DNA from 4 places in the Desulfoplanes formicivorans genome. Region 4 is predicted to be linked to each of the others. Evidence: predicted binding sites of a transcription regulator. Region 4 holds the regulator's gene; each other region holds the start of a gene.
The links. The regulator sigma-54, encoded in region 4, starts transcription at its own class of promoters, with help from an activator protein. The targets are predictions, from matches to a motif close to CTGGCACGGNNNNTGCTT.

Region 1 (4,769 bases), on a different contig from region 4:
AAATCCTGGCATGGCTCAAGGGCAACCAGGATGTCTTGGGTATGCTGATCCTTTTCGGGGTGCTGAACTTCTTTGCCGCCCCCCTGATGATCTCCATTCCCCTGATGGTCAAATATGCCTTTGCCGGCGACGTGTCCTGGGTGGCGTTTCTGGAAGCGGGACTGGCTCTTGGAACCGTGATGATGGCCTGTACCCTGAGTTTTGTGGCCCAGGGACGCATGCTGCAGCGGATCATAACCGGGGTTGTGGGCCTGGGAGCGTCTGTCCTTGCGTTTGCCCTTTCGCCCACCCCCTGGCTGGGACTTCCCCTGGTGTTTGGTGCAGGAGCCGGGCTGGCCCTGGCCAGCGCCACGGCCCTGGGATTTTTTCAACGCACGGTTCCGGATGCCCTCAAAGGACGATTCTTTTCCATTCTCACGGCAGTGGCCTATTCGGTCATGCCTCTGGCTTTGGCCCTGAACGGACTGATATCGCAATATTATTCCGTACGCCTTGTCCTGGCCGTGGACGGGGCCATGGTCTGCCTGCTTGCCGGGTGCTTCATGCTCAAGCCGTTTCGAACCTCAACACGGCTGCACTAACCCCATCTGCCCGACGCGTTCTTCCCTCTTTCACCCAAATACCCTTTGCTGTTGCCTGCGTGCACAACATAAAAGGCCGATACAGGTGACATCACCTGTATCGGCCTTTGCAAAGCCCCCTTCCTCGCCTCCCCATTATTCAAACATATCTGACAATCATGGCCACGGCGCTGATGGAGGAGAGCAGAAACACGGCCGGCCGGGTGCACCGTTTGTCAAAATACTCGGCCACAGGAAACGAAAACACATAGCCAAGGACAACTCCTGGGGCCAGACAAAGGGCCAGCTGCAGTTCCTTTATCCCGAGACGCCCGACCAGGGCCAGGGCAATGGTTGACAGGATAACGGAAAGAAACCCCACGCAGGCAATGGTCCCGCGCAGCTCCGGACCGGGGCGGTTCTGCAGGGCCAAAGCCAGGGGAGGCATGCTCACCCCGCTGAGGGTTCCCATGAAACCACCCAGAACCCCGGCAGAAAAAAGTATCTTTTTGCCAGGCCGTATGGCGGGCCCCACAAGACTCATGCCCACGGCCACAAAGATGAGCCCCCCGAAAAGCAGGGCGATCTCGCGCTCCGGAAGCCGGGCCGCAATCAGGGCCGCAAGGGCTGTACCCGGAATGAACCCGCCCAGGGCCTGCTTGACGCAGGAGCAGCTGACGGCTTTGCGTTCCCTGATCATGACCATGGTGGTGATCAACCCGACCAAAAGAATGATGGGCCCTGGAAAAAAGGCGGGATTGATCATGAGCAAAAAAGGCCCGATGAGCAAAGCAAGCCCGAATCCGGCCAGACCGTTGCCAAAGGCTCCGAACACCGCGATGCAAAAGGCCAGTATGAATTGATGGGTTGTGATTCCAAATCCGTACACAAAATTACTCCTGGGGTTGAAATGCTGAAAACCAGCCTGAATCATGGCAGAAAATCATTTAACCGGTTCAAATAACGGGCAATTAAAGCAATATTCAGGCCATTTCAACAGAGATCACTGTACAATCTGGCTGCATCAAAGCTTACAATTCCCCGCGTCATCACGGCAATACGCCGCGGTACACGATGACATCTCCCCCGCCACATCCTTCACCCCAGTACAGAATCACCTGCCGGTCACGACACCCGCGGGTGATCCTGTCTCCAGACATGTTCTCTTGTATCTGGGCACTTCAGATCAGTACTGCCGGCCTTCCTGGCCCTGTCCCGCAACCACCAAGAAACGCCTTGTGCCGTTTCGATCAAACTTCTGCTGCTGATCTTTGTCCGGATGACCAAAGCAGGGAGCAGAGAGGATTGAACTCTTGTCTGTTTTCTCACATGCCATGCATCCGCCCACAATGTTGCGCCACTGCAATATACATTTCAAATCCCCGAAATTACTGACTTGAGGCCACATGGTGTTGCATTGATGCTACAAGCACATACAAACGCATGCCCACTATTCAAAAAACAAAAAAACAATATTTAATCATACATATCAAGCAATTAATAGTTTGGCACTGGTATTGCTGCTAGCGAAACATCCTGCACGTAAAAAACATCGTGCACAGAAAATTCAACGGGTTGCGTCTCTTTTTTCAAAGACGCCTCTCACAACATAATCAGGAGAACTACCATGACAGGTTGCTGCACCCTCTCTCCCCAGGAAGATCGTCTCATCAACAAGATCGATACTCGTAAGGGCCGTGAACGCGTCTACGGCATTCTTGACACGTTTCACATGACTGTACCCTCCATCGACATCGAACGTGCCCGGTATTTTACCGAATCCATGAAGACCACCGAAGGGCAGGTTCTTGTTCTCCGATGGGCCAAGGCACTCAAAAACGTTGCCGAGAACATCACCGTCTACATCACTCCCAATTCTCTTCTGGCTGGCCGTGCTGGCAAGATGGGTCGTTACGGGATCCTGTACCCTGAAATCGACGGCGATTTCTACAAGGTGGTCATGAAGGATCTGCACAAGCGGGCCAAGAGCCCCTTTCTCCTTTCTAAGGAAGACACGGATCTTCTTTTGAACGAAATCGCTCCCTACTGGGAAGGCAAGACCTACCACGAGCATCTGAATCACGCCATGCCCGAGGAACTGCGCACCGTCACCTACGATGACGACGAAGGTCTGAAGTCCAAGTTCGTTGTCAGCGAGACGTCTTCCTACCGCTCCGCCCTGCAGTGGGTCCATGACTTCGAAAAAGTCATCAAGCGCGGTTTCGAGGACATCAAGGCCGAAGCCCAGGCCAGACTGGACGCCCTTGATCCCTTGAGCCCCGTGCAGAACGTGGAAAAACGTCCCTTCTACCAGGCCATGATCATCGTTTGTGATGCCGTTATGATCTGGGCCAGGCGTCACGCTGTTCTGGCACGCGAGCTGGCTGCTGCCGAGACCGATGAAAAACGCAAGGCCGAACTTCTGGAAATCGCCGAGATCTGCGAACAGGTGCCTGCCAAGCCCGCTCGCAATTTCCGTGAAGCCTTGCAGTGCCAGTGGTTCGTGCAGATGTTCTCCCGTATCGAGCAGAAATCCTCTGCCATCATCTCCAACGGGCGCATGGACCAGTATCTGTACCCCTTCTACAAGAAGGATCTTGAAGCAGGTATCATTGACGAAGACAAGGCCACTGAACTGCTGGAAAACATGTGGGTTGAAATGGCTCAATTCCTGGATCTGTACATCAATCCCACCGGGAACGAGTTCCAGGAAGGGTATGCCCACTGGGAAGCCGTAACCATCGGCGGCCAGACTCCCGAAGGTGAGGATGCCACCAACGATCTCTCCTATCTCTTCCTGCGTTCCAAGAGAGAGTTCCCTTTCAACTATCCCGATCTGGCCACGCGTATTCACTCCCGCACTCCCGAGCGGTTCCTGCACGAGGTTGCCCTGACCATCAAGGATGGTTCCGGGTATCCCAAGCTGATCAATGACGAGGAAATTATCCCCCTGTACACGGCCAAGGGAGCTCCTTTCAACGAAGCCCTGGACTACGCTGTTTCCGGCTGCACCGAAGCACGCATGCCCAACCGGGACACCTACACCTCGGGTTGCGTGTACATCAACGCTGCCACAGCCATCGAGATGACCCTGAACAATGGTCGCTTGAAGCACTACGGCGATGAGCTCATCGGCCTGGAAACCGGCAATGCAACGGATTACAAATCCTGGGACGAATTCTACAAGGCATTTGTGGACCAGTACATGAACCTCATTTCCAAGGCCTTCTACCAGCAGGCCCTGGTGGACAAGCTGCGTCCCCAGCACTTTGCCTCCCCCATGGCCTCCGTGCTCCACGACCTGTGCATGAAGGAAGGCAAGGACCTGCAGAATGAGAAGATCGAAGGTGGCGTGGACTTCTCCTACTTCGAGATTCTGGGTTACGGCACCGTGACCGACAGCTTGTCCGCCATCAAGAAGCTGGTCTTCGAGGACAAGAAATTGACCATGGAAGAAGTCATGGAAGCCCTGGCGACCGATTTCGAAGGCCATGAAGATGTTCGCGAGATGCTGCGCAACGCTCCGGCCTACGGCAACAACGATCCCTACGCTGATTCCATTGCCAAGGAACTGGACCGCATCACCCAGGTGTACGCGGAAAAGTACTCCGAGGAACGCGGCATCAATTGCGACGTGCGCTACGTGCCCATCACCTCCCACGTCCCCTTCGGCAAGATCGTTTCCGCAACCCCCAACGGACGTCATGCATGGACCGCTCTTTCCGACGGTACCTCCGCATCCCATGGCGCGGACCACAACGGCCCCACCGCCGTTCTCATGTCCAACTACCACACCAAAAACACCGGCATGAAGAATCGTGCATCCCGTCTGCTGAACCTCAAGCTCTCCCCCAAGGCTGTTGAGGGTGAAGAGGGTACGCGCAAAATCATGGACATGATCCGGACATGGTGTGACCTGCGCCTCTGGCATCTGCAGTTCAACATCATCAACAAGGAAACCCTCCTGGCTGCCCAGAAGGACCCCGACAACTACCGTGACCTCCTGGTCCGCATCGCTGGCTACAGCGCCTACTTCTGCGACCTGTCCGAGGACCTGCAGAACGATGTCATCAACCGTACCGAGCACGCCGCTATCTAGCGTGTCCTGAACACACCAGCGGGAGGACGGAAGTGACCCGTTCTCCCGCTTTTCACACCTCCACATGGTACAAGGAAATCGCCATGACCCTTTCAGACGCCAAAACCACA
Region 2 (4,769 bases), on a different contig from region 4:
GAGCTTTTGGCCAGAAAGATGGGATGATTTGGGGGACGTTGGGCAACCCTGCAAGCCGTGTCGACCTGTTGGGCGACATGCATCAGCTATAAGGAATCTTTATGGAAGACCATATCCGTTTTTCAGAGGAACAAGACGCTCTCATCCTTCTGGATCAACGCTATCTGCCCGTCAGGGAGGAGGCATTTGTCTGCTCCGGGGTCAAGGATATCATATACGCCCTGCAAACCATGGTTGTCAGGGGTGCTCCTGCCATTGGCGTGACCGCGGCCTATGGATGCTATCTGGCTGCCCGTGAAGTGGACCCGGCTGATCCCCATTGGTCCGAAGGGGTCATGTCCCGGCTGGACAAGCTGGCCCAGGCCCGGCCCACAGCAGTCAATCTCAAGTGGGCGGTGAACCGCATGCGTGCGGCCTGGCAGGATAATGAGGCCATCACCAACCTGGGGGAGCTTGCCGATTTCTGGCTCTCCCTTGCCCGACAGATCCAGGCCGAAGACATTGCCATGTGCAAGGCCATAGGCCGGTTTGGCGGAGAACTCCTCGAAGATGGAGACACGGTCATGACCCATTGCAATGCCGGAGCCCTGGCAACAGCCGGGTACGGGACCGCCCTGGGGGTCATCCGGGGCGGGGTGGATATGGGCAAACGCATCCAGGTCATTGCCAACGAGACTCGTCCCTTTCTCCAGGGAGCGCGGCTGACAGCCTACGAGCTTCACAAGGACAATATTCCCGTGAAAGTGGCCTGCGACAATGCCTGTTCCCTGCTCATGGCCAGAAAGCTCGTGCACAAGGTGGTGGTGGGTGCGGACCGCATTGCAGCCAACGGGGACGTGGCCAACAAGATCGGCACTTCGGGTGTTGCCATCCTGGCCCGGCATTACGGGATTCCCTTTTACGTGGCTGCGCCATCCTCCACCTTTGATCCGGACACCCCTGACGGCAACAGGATTCCCATTGAAGACCGGCCGCCCCGCGAGGTCACCCATGTGGGCGATGTCCAGATCACGCCGTCCGGGGTGGAGGTGTTCAATGTGGCCTTTGATATCACCCCCAACGAGCTTATTACGGGGATCGTCACGGAACAGGGGGTGGTGTATCCGCCATATGGGGAAACCATTGCGTCCATGATATTTCACAACAGATAACGGCTTTGGTTCTCATGGCTCCGGTTTAATCGCACGGGATTGGGTGGGCATGGGCATGCCCGGATCCCGTGCCTGATGTGGCTTTAATCTTCCAACCCGCGGGCAGGCATGTTTCCACTTCGCGATGACACCCCCAATGTGCACAAACCGGTCATGGTGACCACCATCGTGGTCGTCAATGCGGTGTTGTTTCTTGGTGGGCTGCTCCTTTCCCCCCGGGGTCAGGCGTACGTCTTTCACGTCTTCGGGGTGGTACCCCTTCGACTGACCGATCCCATGTGGGCAACGGCCCACGGGTATCCGGGCGGAGTTCTGGTTTCCCTGGTCTCGCACATGTTTTTGCACAGCTCGTGGATGCACATCATCGGGAACATGTGGACCCTTTGGATCTTCGGGGACAACATCGAAGATGTCATGGGACCCTTCAGGTTTCTGCTTTTTTACCTGTGTTGCGGGTTTGCCGCTCTGCTGACCCATCTTGTTTTCAATTTTTCCTCACCCATCCCGGTTGTTGGCGCTTCAGGAGCCATTGCCGGGGTTATGGGCGCCTATCTTGTGCTTTATCCCCATGCCAAGGTGGTCACCCTGATCCCCATCTTCATTTTCCCCTGGTTTGTGGATCTGCCGGCTGTTCTCTTTTTGGGCATCTGGTTTCTCTTGCAGTTTTTCAATGGAGCTGCTTCAGCAGCCGGAACCGGAGGGGTTGCATGGTGGGCCCATGTGGGCGGTTTTGTGGCGGGCATTGTCTTGCTTCGGTTGTTTGAAGACAAAAAGCGCTGTCAGAAATGCTATCTTTCCGGCAAGAACGTGACGCCCTTCTGGAATGCTGTGCCCAAGGGGCCACGACCCGATGACGATCCCTGGAAACATTTGCGGTCGTGAAAAGGGCAGGGCAAGGGCTCTGGTGAGCCTTGCTGATCGCCTTGGTGCCAATTGAGCAGGGTTGGCCCGGGATCATTCCTTTTTGCTTGACACCAGGGCCTCTCTTACATAGAAACCCTCCATTCCACACATGCCGGGGTGGTGAAACTGGTAGACGCACTGGACTCAAAATCCAGCGGTAGCAATACCATGCGAGTTCGATTCTCGCCCCCGGCACCAGACAGTGAAAAGGGCTTATGGATTTTCCATAAGCCCTTTTTTTATCGGGTGGACCTGGATGAAGGTTGCGATACGCAGTGGTCAGGGCAACTCGTTGCAGGCAACGACAAACGGCCCGGAAGACAGAATCTTCCGGGCCGTTTGCTCAGGAGAAGATGAAGCTGATGATGCTCTTGTTACTCTACGTTGGTTGGTTCGTAGCCGGATCCGTCCATCATACCGCGGCCAGATCCATGCATCATGCCGGAACCAGATCCGTTCATCATGCCGTGGCCAGATCCGCTCATCATGCCGCAACCGCCCATACCGTTGCCGCGCCTGGGGTGGTGAAAGCCGCCCCAGCCGACCTTGAGGCCGATTTCCTTTTCAAGACGATTTTTGAGGGCCTCATGCTCGGTACGCATCTGCGTGTGCAATGCACCGATTTCCTTGACAAGGGCCTTGATTTCTTCAGGCTTGGTGTTGGGATTGGGGGAAAGGGCCTTGAGTTCAAGACGTTTTTGCCACATGGATTCGCGCAGCGGGGTCATCTTGGTGTGGAATGCATCCATGATCTTGCGGTAGGCTTCCTGTTTTTCCGGAGTCAATTGGGCGATCTGGGCGGGGTTGTACCCCATTCTTGGTCCACAGTTGCCAGGACCCATGCTGCCATGGCCGCCGTTGCCAAATCCTGCCTGCCTGCCGGGTCCGGCAATGGCAAAAGATGCCAGGCCGACCATGGCCACCAAGGCCAGGGTAATGATGAGAGTTTTGTTGCGTTCCATAACAGTCCTCCTTTGCGGATTGAAATTTGCTAGATGTATTCCCCATAAAGCAATGGCGATGCCAAGTTGAAAAAATTTTTTTCAATATGCTGATATACCACGTATAAATTATTCAAGAGTGTGCGGCCGTTTCCAGCGTTGGCCAAAGCTGGATTCTGGTGTATAAAAAATGAGCATGTTTACACCCATCAGGTGTATAAAATATGAACACCTGGTTGTATTCTATCCACCCGGGATGCTCGTGCACGAGTGAGGACCATAGAGCATGTTTGTCAGAAAAAAACACAGTGATCTACCAAGGATTTTTTCTCCCTGGGTGGTCATCGGATCGTCGCTGATCCTGTTTGTCATTGTCACCGTACTCACGGTCATGAATATCAACCGACAGCGAGCCGCTACCTCCACGGTGCTTCTGGAAAAAGGCCAGGCACTCATCAAGGCCCTGGAGGCGGGCTCGCGCATAGGGATGCGCGGCCGGTTTGCCCAGGGTATCCGGCTGAGTCATCTTCTGGAAGAGACAGCCAAGCTGCCGGGAGTGGATTTCATTGTGGTCACCAATCCCGAAGGCGGGATCATTGCGAGCAATGATTTCGACAGGATAGGAGCAACCTTCCTCCCCGGTCACGGGGACAGGGTTGTGCCGTCCGAGCATCCCCAATGGTTCATGGACAAGGGGGCGGATGGAGCCTCCCTGTTTGTGGTATACAGTGAATTCCGACCCATCATGAAGGCCGGATTTCGGGAACATGCCCAGACCATGCGGGAGCGCTTTTTGGCCTTTTGTCCGGCGCGGCCTTCCCCGCCCCCCATGCATGGCGGCGTTGTTCACCCGGAAAAGATGTTCATCTACCTGGGGCTCAAGGCCACTTCCATGGAGGACGCCCAGAAAAGCGATCTCATGCATTCTGTAGTCATGTCCTGCATCGTCCTGTTTGTCGGTCTGGCTGGATTCATTTCCCTGTTCTGGGCCCAGAACCTGCGCGTTTCCCAAAGGCTGTTGAGCGATTCCAGGGCCTTTGCTTCCGAAGTGGTTGCTAATCTTCCCGAAGGACTTGTGGTTATGGGGCCGGATGGGGAAGTTTCCTTTGGGAATGAATCAGCCGTTGCCTTGTGTGCTCCTGAAACGACCACAAGTGGCAACGCGGCCCAGACCGATACCTTGATGATTCCCGAGGAGATCCGTCCGGTCATTGATCGCCTGGAAACGGAACGGGTGGTCACGGAACAGGAGATTGTGTGTACGTTTGAACACGATCGGGAGATCCCCCTTGGGGTCAGCGGTGCCAGGATCATTACCGAGGACGGCAGGTTCCTTGGCAAGATCATCATTTTGCGTGATCTGCGAGAGGTTCGGCGGTTGCAGCAAGAGGTCAAGCGCAAGGAAAAGCTGGCCGCCATAGGCAGCCTTGCTGCCGGGGTGGCCCACGAGATCCGCAATCCCCTGAGTTCCATCAAGGGGTTTGCCACCTTGTTTCGGGCCCGGTTCGAACCGGAAAGCACGGAACACGGTGCCGCGGAAATCATGATCCACGAGGTGGACCGGCTGAACCGGGTGGTTACCGAGCTCATCGAATACGCTCGACCTTCTCGTATTGCTGCCAGGGACACGGATCTGGGTACCATGATCAACCATTCCCTTTCTCTTATCCAGCAGGATGTGCAACGCGCAGGCGTGCGTGTGGAAACGGATATCCCCGAGGATATTTCCCCGGTGTTCCTCGATCCGGACAGGATGCAGCAGTGTCTTTTGAAT
Region 3 (4,769 bases), on a different contig from region 4:
GTTCGTGGGATGCCTTGTTGAACTCCTTGCGTGCCATTTCGGTTTCTTCGTCCGTCAGACCGCTCATGTGACTCTTGACGTTGATATTGAGCTTGCGGAGCAGATGGATCAACTCCTTGTTTGAAATGCCGAGTTCGCCTGATAATTCTCTTACCCGCATTTTAGTTGTCATAATGTTCCCCCCTACATTTCTTCTGCCAGCCCCTGAACTTCTTGAACTTTTTCATGCATTCACTGCTTGTGCACACGTAGAAACCCCGTCCGGACCGTTTTCCTGTAGGATCAGGACATAATTCCTGTTTGTCGTTTTGGGGACATGTGTATCGTATGATTTCCGATTTGGGAAATCGCTGCCGGCAAATTACGCACATGCGCATTGGAACATGATTGCACCGATGCGGGGTATGGTTGTTCGGCTCGATCTTGCAAGATCGGTTTGGTGGATGCATAGCAGGTCGAAAAATAATGTTTTTTGGAAAATTGATGGTTGGTAAGATGCAGCTTCAAAAAACGTGTGACGTCTCCTGAACGATGCACGGATTTCAGCTCTGTTGGTCGTTGTCGGATTCAGCTGTTTCGGCATCCTCGTGCTCATCGCTTTCAGGAGCCTTTTCCGCAAGCAGGTTGGCAGCAGCCTTGAGATCGGCGACATTTTCTTCCCCGATACCCTCAATATCCAACAGTTCTGCTTCCGTGCTCTCGACGACACTGTTTACATCCTCGAAACCGGCCTCAATGAGATTGTCCACATGGATCTCCGCAGCACTGGCCAGCTGTTCCAGACCCCGACGGTTTTTGTTCAGTTCTCCGTAACGGCTTTCCGTGAAGATATCGATACGCCACCCGAGGAGTTTGGCCGCGAGTTTGACGTTTTGCCCCTTGCGGCCGATGGCCGGCGTGAGCTGATCGTCGGGAACAACCACTTCCAGGGTCTTGTCATCGTCATCCACGGTGATTCTGGATATGACCGCCGGTGAAAGTGCGTTGGCCGCATAGGTGGTAATGTCCGGATTCCAGAGCACGATATCAATGCGTTCACCCCGGAATTCCTGGACAATATTCTGGATGCGCGAGCCCTTGACGCCCACGCAGGCCCCAACGGGATCAACATCGGGTTCGTGGGAAATGACCGCCACCTTGGCACGCAGGCCCGGATCACGCGCCACACCCATGATGGTCACGATGCCATCGTCGATCTCGGGAACTTCGCGTTTGAACAGGGCTTTCATGTACTCGGGGTGCGATCTGGAGACAACGACCTGAGGACCGCGGCCTTCCTGCTTGACGTCTACAATATAGGTCTGAACCCGATCTCCCTGACGGAAACGTTCCCTTGGGATCTGTTCGTTCTTGGGAAGGATGGCTTCGGTTCTGCCGAGGTTGATCACCCAGCCGTTGCGATCCCGGCGTTGAATGATGCCGCCTACGATTTCTCCGATGCGATCCTTGTATTCTTCGTAGATGATTTCATGCTCAGCGTCACGCATCCGCTGGATGATGACCTGTTTGGCGGATTGGGCTGCGATTCTCCCCAGGTCCTCGATTTCCATGCGAAATCCCACTTCGTCGTCCAGCTGGACGTTGGGATCGTGGATCTTGGCATCTTCCAGGGTGATTTCCCGGGAGGGGTCGTTCACCTCGGCAACCACCACCTTGAACTGGTAGACCTCGATCTCGCCGATTTCTTCATTGAAGCTGACTTCGATATCAAGATTGTCGCCGTATTTTTTGATCACCGAGGCCCGGATGGCTTCTTCGAGAGTGTCCACAAGAAGATCACGGTCGATGCCCTTGTCTTTGCTGATCTGATCGATTGCTTTTTTTAGCTCCATGCCCATGAGGATTCTCCGCTTCTTCTTGGAATCAAAAGGATTCGGATAACGGTTGGTTGAAAGGACAGCGGGTGCACCATGTGCCTGCCGCGGTCGTGTACTCTGATCAGCCCGTGAAGACGAGTCGCAGTTTTTTGGTTTCGCCCCATGAAAATTCGTGTTCGCTTTGGTCGTCGAGCCGCAGGGCAAAGGTGTCTCCCGTACGCGAGGTCAAGATGCCCCTGAACTGCTTGCGTCCCTGCCTGGGCGCGTTCAGGGTCAGTTTGACGGTTTTGTTCAGAAATCCGTCGAGCTGCTCGGGCGAAAAAAAGATGCGATCAAGACCTGGAGAGGAAACTTCCAGATTGTACGCGCCTGCAATGATGTCTTCCACATCCAGAAGGACGCTTGCCTGGCGGCTGAATGCCGCGCACGTGTCAATGGTCACCCCTTGGGGTGAGTCAATGAAGATGCGCACAATCCGGTGTTTGGGAGACGCAAGAATCAATTCAATACCCCAGATGGCGACGTTGTGTTCCTCGCACAGGGGGGCCAGAATGGAAATGAGCTGGTCGTAAAGTATGTGTTTTTGCATTTGTTTCCAAAAAAAAAGTGGACCAAAATGGTCCACCCCTCAATAACCCTACCACTTCGGTTATGTCATTACATCTTGGAGTGGAGCGGATGACGGGGCTCGAACCCGCGACACCAAGCTTGGGAAGCTTGTACTCTACCAGCTGAGCTACATCCGCCCGGAAAGCTCTTCTCTTTTGTCGAATTTTCTGGGTTTGTCAACTTTTTTTTCCTGAGATCGACCCGGATGCGTGCCTGCGCCATTCTTAACACAAATGGTCCGGATAGGCAAAAAATGCCCACGCTTTTGGCGGGGACGAGGAACATGGTTTTTTGGAAAACAATATGAATTCTGGCAGGATTATTGCTTTGGTGGAAGATTACGGAGGGTATCAGTCATGCAATCAGCAGTATACAGCGCGGTTTTCGGGAGTACAACCCAGTCCAAGCGGCTTAATTACATCGCCAATAATTTGGCGAACGTCAATACGACCGGCTTCAAAAGGATGGCCATGTCCTTTTGCGATGCGTTCAGGAATCAGGAAATTGGCAAGGACCCCATGGTCTCACAGACCCGGTTGCATACCGTGGACGTGGATCTTAGCCAGGGCGGCTTGACCATGACAGGCAATCCTCTGGATCTGGCCATTGAGGGCAAGGGCTTTTTCAAGCTGGAGACCCCCAATGGGGTTCGCTACACCCGGGCGGGCATGTTTCGGCTTGATGACAATGGGGTCATAACGGATGTTCATGGCAATATCTTGCAGGGCGAGGGCGGTCCGGTCACGGTACCACGTGATTCACAGCCTGTTATCAACGATGCCGGGGAACTGTATGTTGATGGAGCTGTTGTGGGACGTATTGCCGTGGTTACTTTTGATGAGGCCCAGCGCCTTGAACCGGTGGGTCGGCATTTGTTCCGGACTCCTGATGATCAGTCCTTTGAGGAAATACCGGCCACTGACTCCATGGTCCATCAGGGCTTTCTTGAAAATTCCAATGTGGAGGTTGTGCAGGAAATGGTCAGGATGATTGAGGTCTCTCGCAATGTGGGTGCTGAACAGAAAATTATGACTACGTCTTCGGACATGGACGACAAGGCAATCAACACCGTGGGCAAGATTTAGACGGAATCTGTAGTTAGGACGCGAAATGGTCCGAAACATGGGCCGTGTGTGGGTAGGACATTAATGTATGAAATGTAAAAATTAGGAGATAACAAGGTTATGATGCGATCATTGTGGACAGCAGCTTCAGGCATGGTGGCCATGCAGCGCAACATTGACGTGATTTCCAACAATCTGTCCAATGTGAGCACAACGGGGTTCAAGAAGAGTCGGGCGGAATTCGAGGATCTCATGTACCAGAACCTTAAGATATCCGGTGCCCAGAATGTTTCCGGCGATCGGTTGCCCACGGGTATTCAGGTGGGCATGGGGGTGCGGGCCGTGGATGTGCACAAGATTTTTACCGAGGGTGATCTGACCAATACCGGCAATCAGCTTGATCTGGCCATCGAGGGGGATGGGTTTTTCAAGGTGGAGGATGCCAACGGCGATGATGCCTATACCCGTGTAGGATCGTTCAAACTCAATGTTGACGGTGAGCTGGTTACCTCGGGGGGATACAGGTTGCAGCCCAATTTTACGGTTCCCGTGGAAACACAAAATATCGTCATTACCGAAGACGGACATATTAGCGCCCTGGATAAAAACGGCGAGTCCCTGCAGGAAGGGGATATCCCTTTGTATACCTTTATCAACCCGGCCGGGCTCAAGGCCAAGGGACGCAACCTGTATGTGGAGACTGAAGGGTCCGGCGATCCTGTGGAGGGAACCCCCGGAGAGAACAATGTGGGGACGCTGGCCCAGGGATTCCTTGAGTCTTCCAATGTGGATCTCGTGGAGGAAATGGTCAACATGATTGTCGCCCAAAGGGCCTATGAAACCAATTCCAAGGCCATTACCACGGCCGATAACATGCTTCAGACCGCCAACCAGATGAAGCGATAGGTTTGCCATGCGGGATCTGTCTGCAATCATAACGCGCATGCTTGCGCTTTTTATTGGGATGCTGTGGTTGGGCGTTGGACATGGGCATGCAGCCACCGTCGAACGCCTCGTGTTTGCCGATGCCGTCTGCGTACAGGGGCCCCAGGTAACCCTTGGCGATCTGGCCGTGTCCAGTGGACCGGAATCAGCGGTTTTTCTGGAGCATTTTGCCTCGTTCAAGATGGCGGATGCTCCTTCCCGTCAAGGGGACCGGATGATCCTTGCTGCGGACATGATTCGTGCTGCTTTGGGTCGGATACCCCCTGTCCCTGGCGATTGCGACATCCCTTCTCAGATCCATGTCCAGCAGGGAGGGCGGGTCATTGCCTCGGCC
Region 4 (4,769 bases):
TGCATTCCGGTTCTCCCTGCACCGCCACCGGCGTTGAGATGAGCGAGGGCCGGATGGTTTCGGATGTATATCAGTCAACCGTTTTCAGCTTACAACCAAGGACATTGGCGTGAACTATCTTTGCAGATTGCTGGCCCTGATTATCTGTTTGTGGCCCGGACCGGGAATGGCCCAGGAGGCCAGGGTGGCAACCACCATCACCTCGGACAGCATGTTCTACAGCCCTGACAAGAATGAAGTCTCCTTTGAAGGCAATGTGCATGTGGTGCGCGATGATTTCAGGATCTGGTCCGAGAAATTGATCATTTATCTTGCCGAGAATGAAACATCCACTTCCACGGCCACCCCGGGCAATGACCAGCCGTCCCAGGATCTTTCCAATGTTGAAAAGATTGTGGCCCTGAACAATGTCCGGTTGGAAAGTCAGGGCAAAAAAGGGTTCTGCGGCAAGGCCATCTATTTTCAGCAGCAGGAGATGTTGCAGATGGAAGAAAGTCCCCGCCTTGAAGACGGCAAGAACACCATCAGCGGGGAAATCATCAAGCTGTATACGCGGGATAATCGCAGCGAGATCATTGGTGGCAAAAAACGGGTCGAGGCCATTTTCTTTTCCCGCCCCCAACAGACGAAGTGATACCATGGCGATTCTCAGGGCTCATGATCTCGTAAAAATTTTCGGCAAGAAACGGGTTGTCAAAGGCATCACCATCCAGGTTGAGGATGGTGAGGTTGTCGGTCTGCTTGGTCCCAATGGTGCCGGGAAAACCACCACCTTTTACATGCTTGTTGGAATCATTCGGCCCAATGGGGGCTCGGTGTTTCTGGGGGACCAGGAAATCACCCGGTGGCCCTTGCATCAGAGGGCCAAAAGCGGCGTCAGTTATCTGCCCCAGGAAAGTTCCATCTTCAAGAAGCTGACTGTTCGCCAGAATCTGATGATCATTCTGGAATACACGGGCCTGTCCAGGAAAAAGCGCAACGAAAAAGCCGATCATCTCCTTGAGCAATTGGGTATTACCCGCCTTGCCCATCAAAAGGCAGCCTTCTTGTCCGGAGGAGAACGCCGACGCCTGGAGATTGCTCGCGCCCTGATTCAGGACCCCACCTTCATCCTTCTTGACGAACCCTTTGCCGGTATTGATCCCTTGGCTGTGGAGGATATCCAGCAGATTATCCGTTCCCTGCGGGAGTTGGGTATTGGAGTGCTCATTTCGGATCACAATGTCCGGGAGACCCTCAATATCTGCGATCGTGCCTCCATTGTGTATGATGGGCAGATCATCCTTGAAGGAACCCCTGACGAGATCGTCAATAATCCCAAGGCGCGGCAGATTTATCTTGGAGAAGATTTCACCCTTTAGATGATTGCAAGGGGTTTGCTTCTGTGGCACAAGGAAAGTGCAGGCAAACTTGAATGATCCTTTTTTCACTTTATTGAAATAATTCATAACATTTTTGCAACCTTTCTTTAGCCGGGCACTCTTTGACGCCCGGGTAGTCCTGCCTCGACGAGAATACTTATGGCTCTGGAATTACGACAAAATCTCAAGCTCACTCAGCAGCTGGTCATGACCCCTCAATTGCAGCAGGCGATCAAGCTTTTACAGCTATCGCGGGTAGAGCTGCTGGACGTGATTCAGGAAGAACTGCTGGAAAATCCCATGCTCGACGAACAAGGTCAGGGCGAAAACAAGTCCGAGCAGGAGAGCAATCAGGAGGCCGAGACCAAAGGACAGGATGACAAGAAGGAATTGGCAACTGAGGAAAAAGATTTCCTCAAGAATGCCGAATGGGAAGATTATCTGGGAGATTTTTCCAGTACCACCCGACAGGTTCAGGGGTATGAAAGTGAGTCCCTGGAAGAGATCAGTTCCTATGAAGGCCGCGTTTCGGCCAAGCCCTCCCTTGAGGGTCATCTGCTCTGGCAGCTCCATCTTTCCGATATAGACGAAGAAGATTGTCGCATTGGTGAGATGATCATTGGCAGCCTCACCTCTTCCGGATATCTGGCCGCCAGTGTGGAAGACCTTGCCCAACAGCTTGGGGTATCGGAAGAAACCGTGGAGCGGGTGCTTGGGGTTGTCCAGCATTTTGACCCCGTTGGCATTGCTGCCCGCACGGCCAAGGAGTGTTTGCTCATCCAGCTTGATGCTGTTGACGACCATGATCCCATCCTCAGGTCCCTTATCGAGGATCATCTGGAAGACATTGAGCAACGCCGGTACAAGCCCCTTTTGCGCAAGTTCAAGCTCGCCAAGGACGATCTCAAGGAATATCTTGACGTCATTACCGCCCTGGATCCCCTGCCCGGTGCCAGTTACGGATCTTCCACCTCGGTTTATGTCAGCCCTGATGCCTACGTGTACAAGTATGACGATGATTATATCATTGTCCTCAATGACGATGGTTTGCCCAAATTGCAGCTCAACCCCTTTTACATGGAGACCATGCAGGGGCGGACAAGCAAGGAAGACTCATCCTATCTTCATGAAAAAATGCGTGCTGCCCAGTGGTTGATGAAGAGTCTGCAGCAGCGTCAGCGGACCCTGTTCAAGGTGGTGGAAAGTATCGTCAAGTTTCAGCATGATTTTTTCGATTACGGACCCACACGCCTCAAACCCCTTATCCTCAAGGATGTGGCTGCTGATATTGACATGCACGAGTCAACGGTCAGCCGGATCACCACCAACAAGTACCTGGCAACACCTCACGGTATTTTTGAACTCAAATATTTTTTCAACAGCGCATTGGATCTGGACGACGGGACCCAGGTGGGTTCGGAAAGTGTCAAGGTGGCCATCAAGAAGATCATTGAAGGAGAAGATCCCAAAAAGCCGTACAGCGACGAAAAAATTTCCAAAATGCTCAAGGACATTCTTGAGGTGAATATTGCGCGCAGGACCGTGGCCAAGTACCGTTCGGCCCTGAATATTGAATCGTCTTCCAGGCGCAAAAAATTTTTCTGATTCTCCCAGGGCTTTTTCCGGAGTACAAGGAAACTTTCTTGGAGCCGTGTTTGGGACGGCATACATGTGTTGTCGTGTACCCACCTTTATCCAGGAGGTATTCTATGAATATGAACTTCAACTTCAAGAACTTCGAGCCTTCAGATCATCTGCGCGAGTATGCCAAGGGTCGTTTTGGCAAGATTGCCAAGTATGTCCCCAATCCGGATAACGCTGATCTCCAGGTCAATCTTGAAGTGGAAAAGTTTCGTCATCGGGCAGATGTGGTCCTCACCGGTGACAACCTCCGATTGTCGGCCAACGAGCAGAGCGAAGACATGTACTCCACGGTGGACCTGCTCCTTGACAAGCTCGAGGCCCAGGTGCGCCGTGTACGCGACAAGGGCAAGAAGGTCAGGAAAAAGGGGGCAACCGGCAGATTTGATGTCATCAGTTTTTCCGATGAAACGGAACTCAAGGGGCAAACCCCGACTATTGTCCGCTCGGACCGTTTTTCTCCCAAGCCCATGGGCGTGGATGAAGCGGCCATGCAGCTGGACAGCCTCGAAGATGATTTTTTGGTTTTTCTCAATGCTGAAACAGAACGGGTCAATGTGATCTATCACCGCAAAAACGGAGATTTCGGTCTTATTGATCCTGGGATTTGATACATGAAACTTGCTGATTTTCTCGATGATGCATGTGTAATCGCTGACTTGCAGGCCAGGACCAAGGAGGAGGTCCTGGCCGAACTTATTGAACCCCTCAAGGCAAGGTGGCCCGAACTTGATCAGGAAAAGATACTTTCGGTTCTTCTGGACAGGGAAAAGCTCGGGACAACGGGGATAGGTGACGGCATTGCCATCCCTCATGGCAAGATGGAGGGGATCCAGGAGGTCGGGCTTGTTGTTGGTCGCAGCCTCGAAGGACTGGATTTCAACGCGCTGGACCACAAGCCCTGCCGTATCTTTTTTCTGGTGCTGGCACCGGAACATGTGGCAGGAATGCATTTGCGGATCTTGGCCCATATTTCCCGACTCCTTCAAGATGTTTCCTTTCGGCAGGCATTTCTCAATGCGTCTGACAAGATGGCCTTGTGCAACCTCCTCAAGGAGGCGTAGCCTGTGAGTTCGATCACACCCCCTGTTGTCATTTTGACCGGTTTGTCCGGGGCAGGCAAAAGTACCGCTCTCAACGTGTTTGAAGATCTCGGTTTTTTTTGTGTCGATGGTCTTCCGGCAAGCATCCTTACCGCCCTGGTCACTCTGTTTGCTCAAGAAAAAAACAGCAAATACAGGGGGATTGCCTTGGGTATGGACCTGCGGCAACTGGATTTCATGGACCAGTGGCTTCTTGCCCGGGAAGAACTGGACAAGCTGGGGGTCGTTCCCAGGATTCTTTTTATTGAAGCCGCAACCAATGTTCTGCTGCGTCGTTACGCCACAACCCGACGTCCCCATCCCCTTGAAAACCGCGTGGCCGGCCTGGAGCAGGCCGTGGCCATGGAACGGGAAATCCTGGCTCCCATTCGGGAACAGGCCGATCTTGTAGTGGACACATCTGCGTATTCGGTCCATGATCTGCGCCGAATCATCCAGGAACATTGGACCGTTTCCAGGGAGAGCGCCTCGGGTTTACGGGTTCATCTCATTTCCTTTGGATTCAAATACGGTGTGCCGGCGGAAGCAGATATCGTGCTGGATTTGAGGTTTTTGCCCAATCCGTATTTTGATGAAAAATTACGGCCCTTTTCCGGCAAGGATGAGGCCGTGGCCAAGTATGTTTTTGCCCAGGACGTTGCCCGGGAGTTCTTTGAAAAACTCC

Region 1: the regulator sigma-54 is predicted to act here: its motif matches at 2,066-2,083, upstream of hpsG ((2S)-3-sulfopropanediol dehydratase).
Region 2: the regulator sigma-54 is predicted to act here: its motif matches at 3,064-3,081, upstream of DPF_RS11855 (Spy/CpxP family protein refolding chaperone).
Region 3: the regulator sigma-54 is predicted to act here: its motif matches at 2,737-2,754, upstream of flgF (flagellar basal-body rod protein FlgF).

Annotation. Positions count from the first base shown of each region.
Region 1 is NZ_BDFE01000009.1:183,149-187,917, reverse strand. It holds gene DPF_RS04680 (MFS transporter) at 1-581, shown strand, start outside; gene DPF_RS04675 (sulfite exporter TauE/SafE family protein) at 721-1,449, opposite strand; gene hpsG ((2S)-3-sulfopropanediol dehydratase) at 2,188-4,659, shown strand; gene hpsH ((2S)-3-sulfopropanediol dehydratase activating enzyme) at 4,743-4,769, shown strand, end outside.
Region 2 is NZ_BDFE01000020.1:77,654-82,422, forward strand. It holds gene gatB (Asp-tRNA(Asn)/Glu-tRNA(Gln) amidotransferase subunit GatB) at 1-27, shown strand, start outside; gene mtnA (S-methyl-5-thioribose-1-phosphate isomerase) at 102-1,151, shown strand; gene DPF_RS11845 (rhomboid family intramembrane serine protease) at 1,260-2,033, shown strand; tRNA gene DPF_RS11850 (tRNA-Leu) at 2,166-2,252, shown strand; gene DPF_RS11855 (Spy/CpxP family protein refolding chaperone) at 2,429-3,016, opposite strand; gene DPF_RS11860 (ATP-binding protein) at 3,282-4,769, shown strand, end outside.
Region 3 is NZ_BDFE01000020.1:56,884-61,652, forward strand. It holds gene infB (translation initiation factor IF-2) at 1-172, opposite strand, end outside; gene DPF_RS13805 (YlxR family protein) at 162-449, opposite strand; gene nusA (transcription termination factor NusA) at 543-1,838, opposite strand; gene rimP (ribosome maturation factor RimP) at 1,939-2,406, opposite strand; tRNA gene DPF_RS11745 (tRNA-Gly) at 2,488-2,563, opposite strand; gene flgF (flagellar basal-body rod protein FlgF) at 2,783-3,511, shown strand; gene flgG (flagellar basal-body rod protein FlgG) at 3,611-4,396, shown strand; gene flgA (flagellar basal body P-ring formation chaperone FlgA) at 4,464-4,769, shown strand, end outside.
Region 4 is NZ_BDFE01000016.1:157,525-162,293, reverse strand. It holds gene DPF_RS08680 (LptA/OstA family protein) at 110-634, shown strand; gene lptB (LPS export ABC transporter ATP-binding protein) at 639-1,361, shown strand; gene rpoN (RNA polymerase factor sigma-54) at 1,521-2,966, shown strand; gene hpf (ribosome hibernation-promoting factor, HPF/YfiA family) at 3,071-3,613, shown strand; gene DPF_RS08660 (PTS sugar transporter subunit IIA) at 3,617-4,066, shown strand; gene rapZ (RNase adapter RapZ) at 4,070-4,769, shown strand, end outside.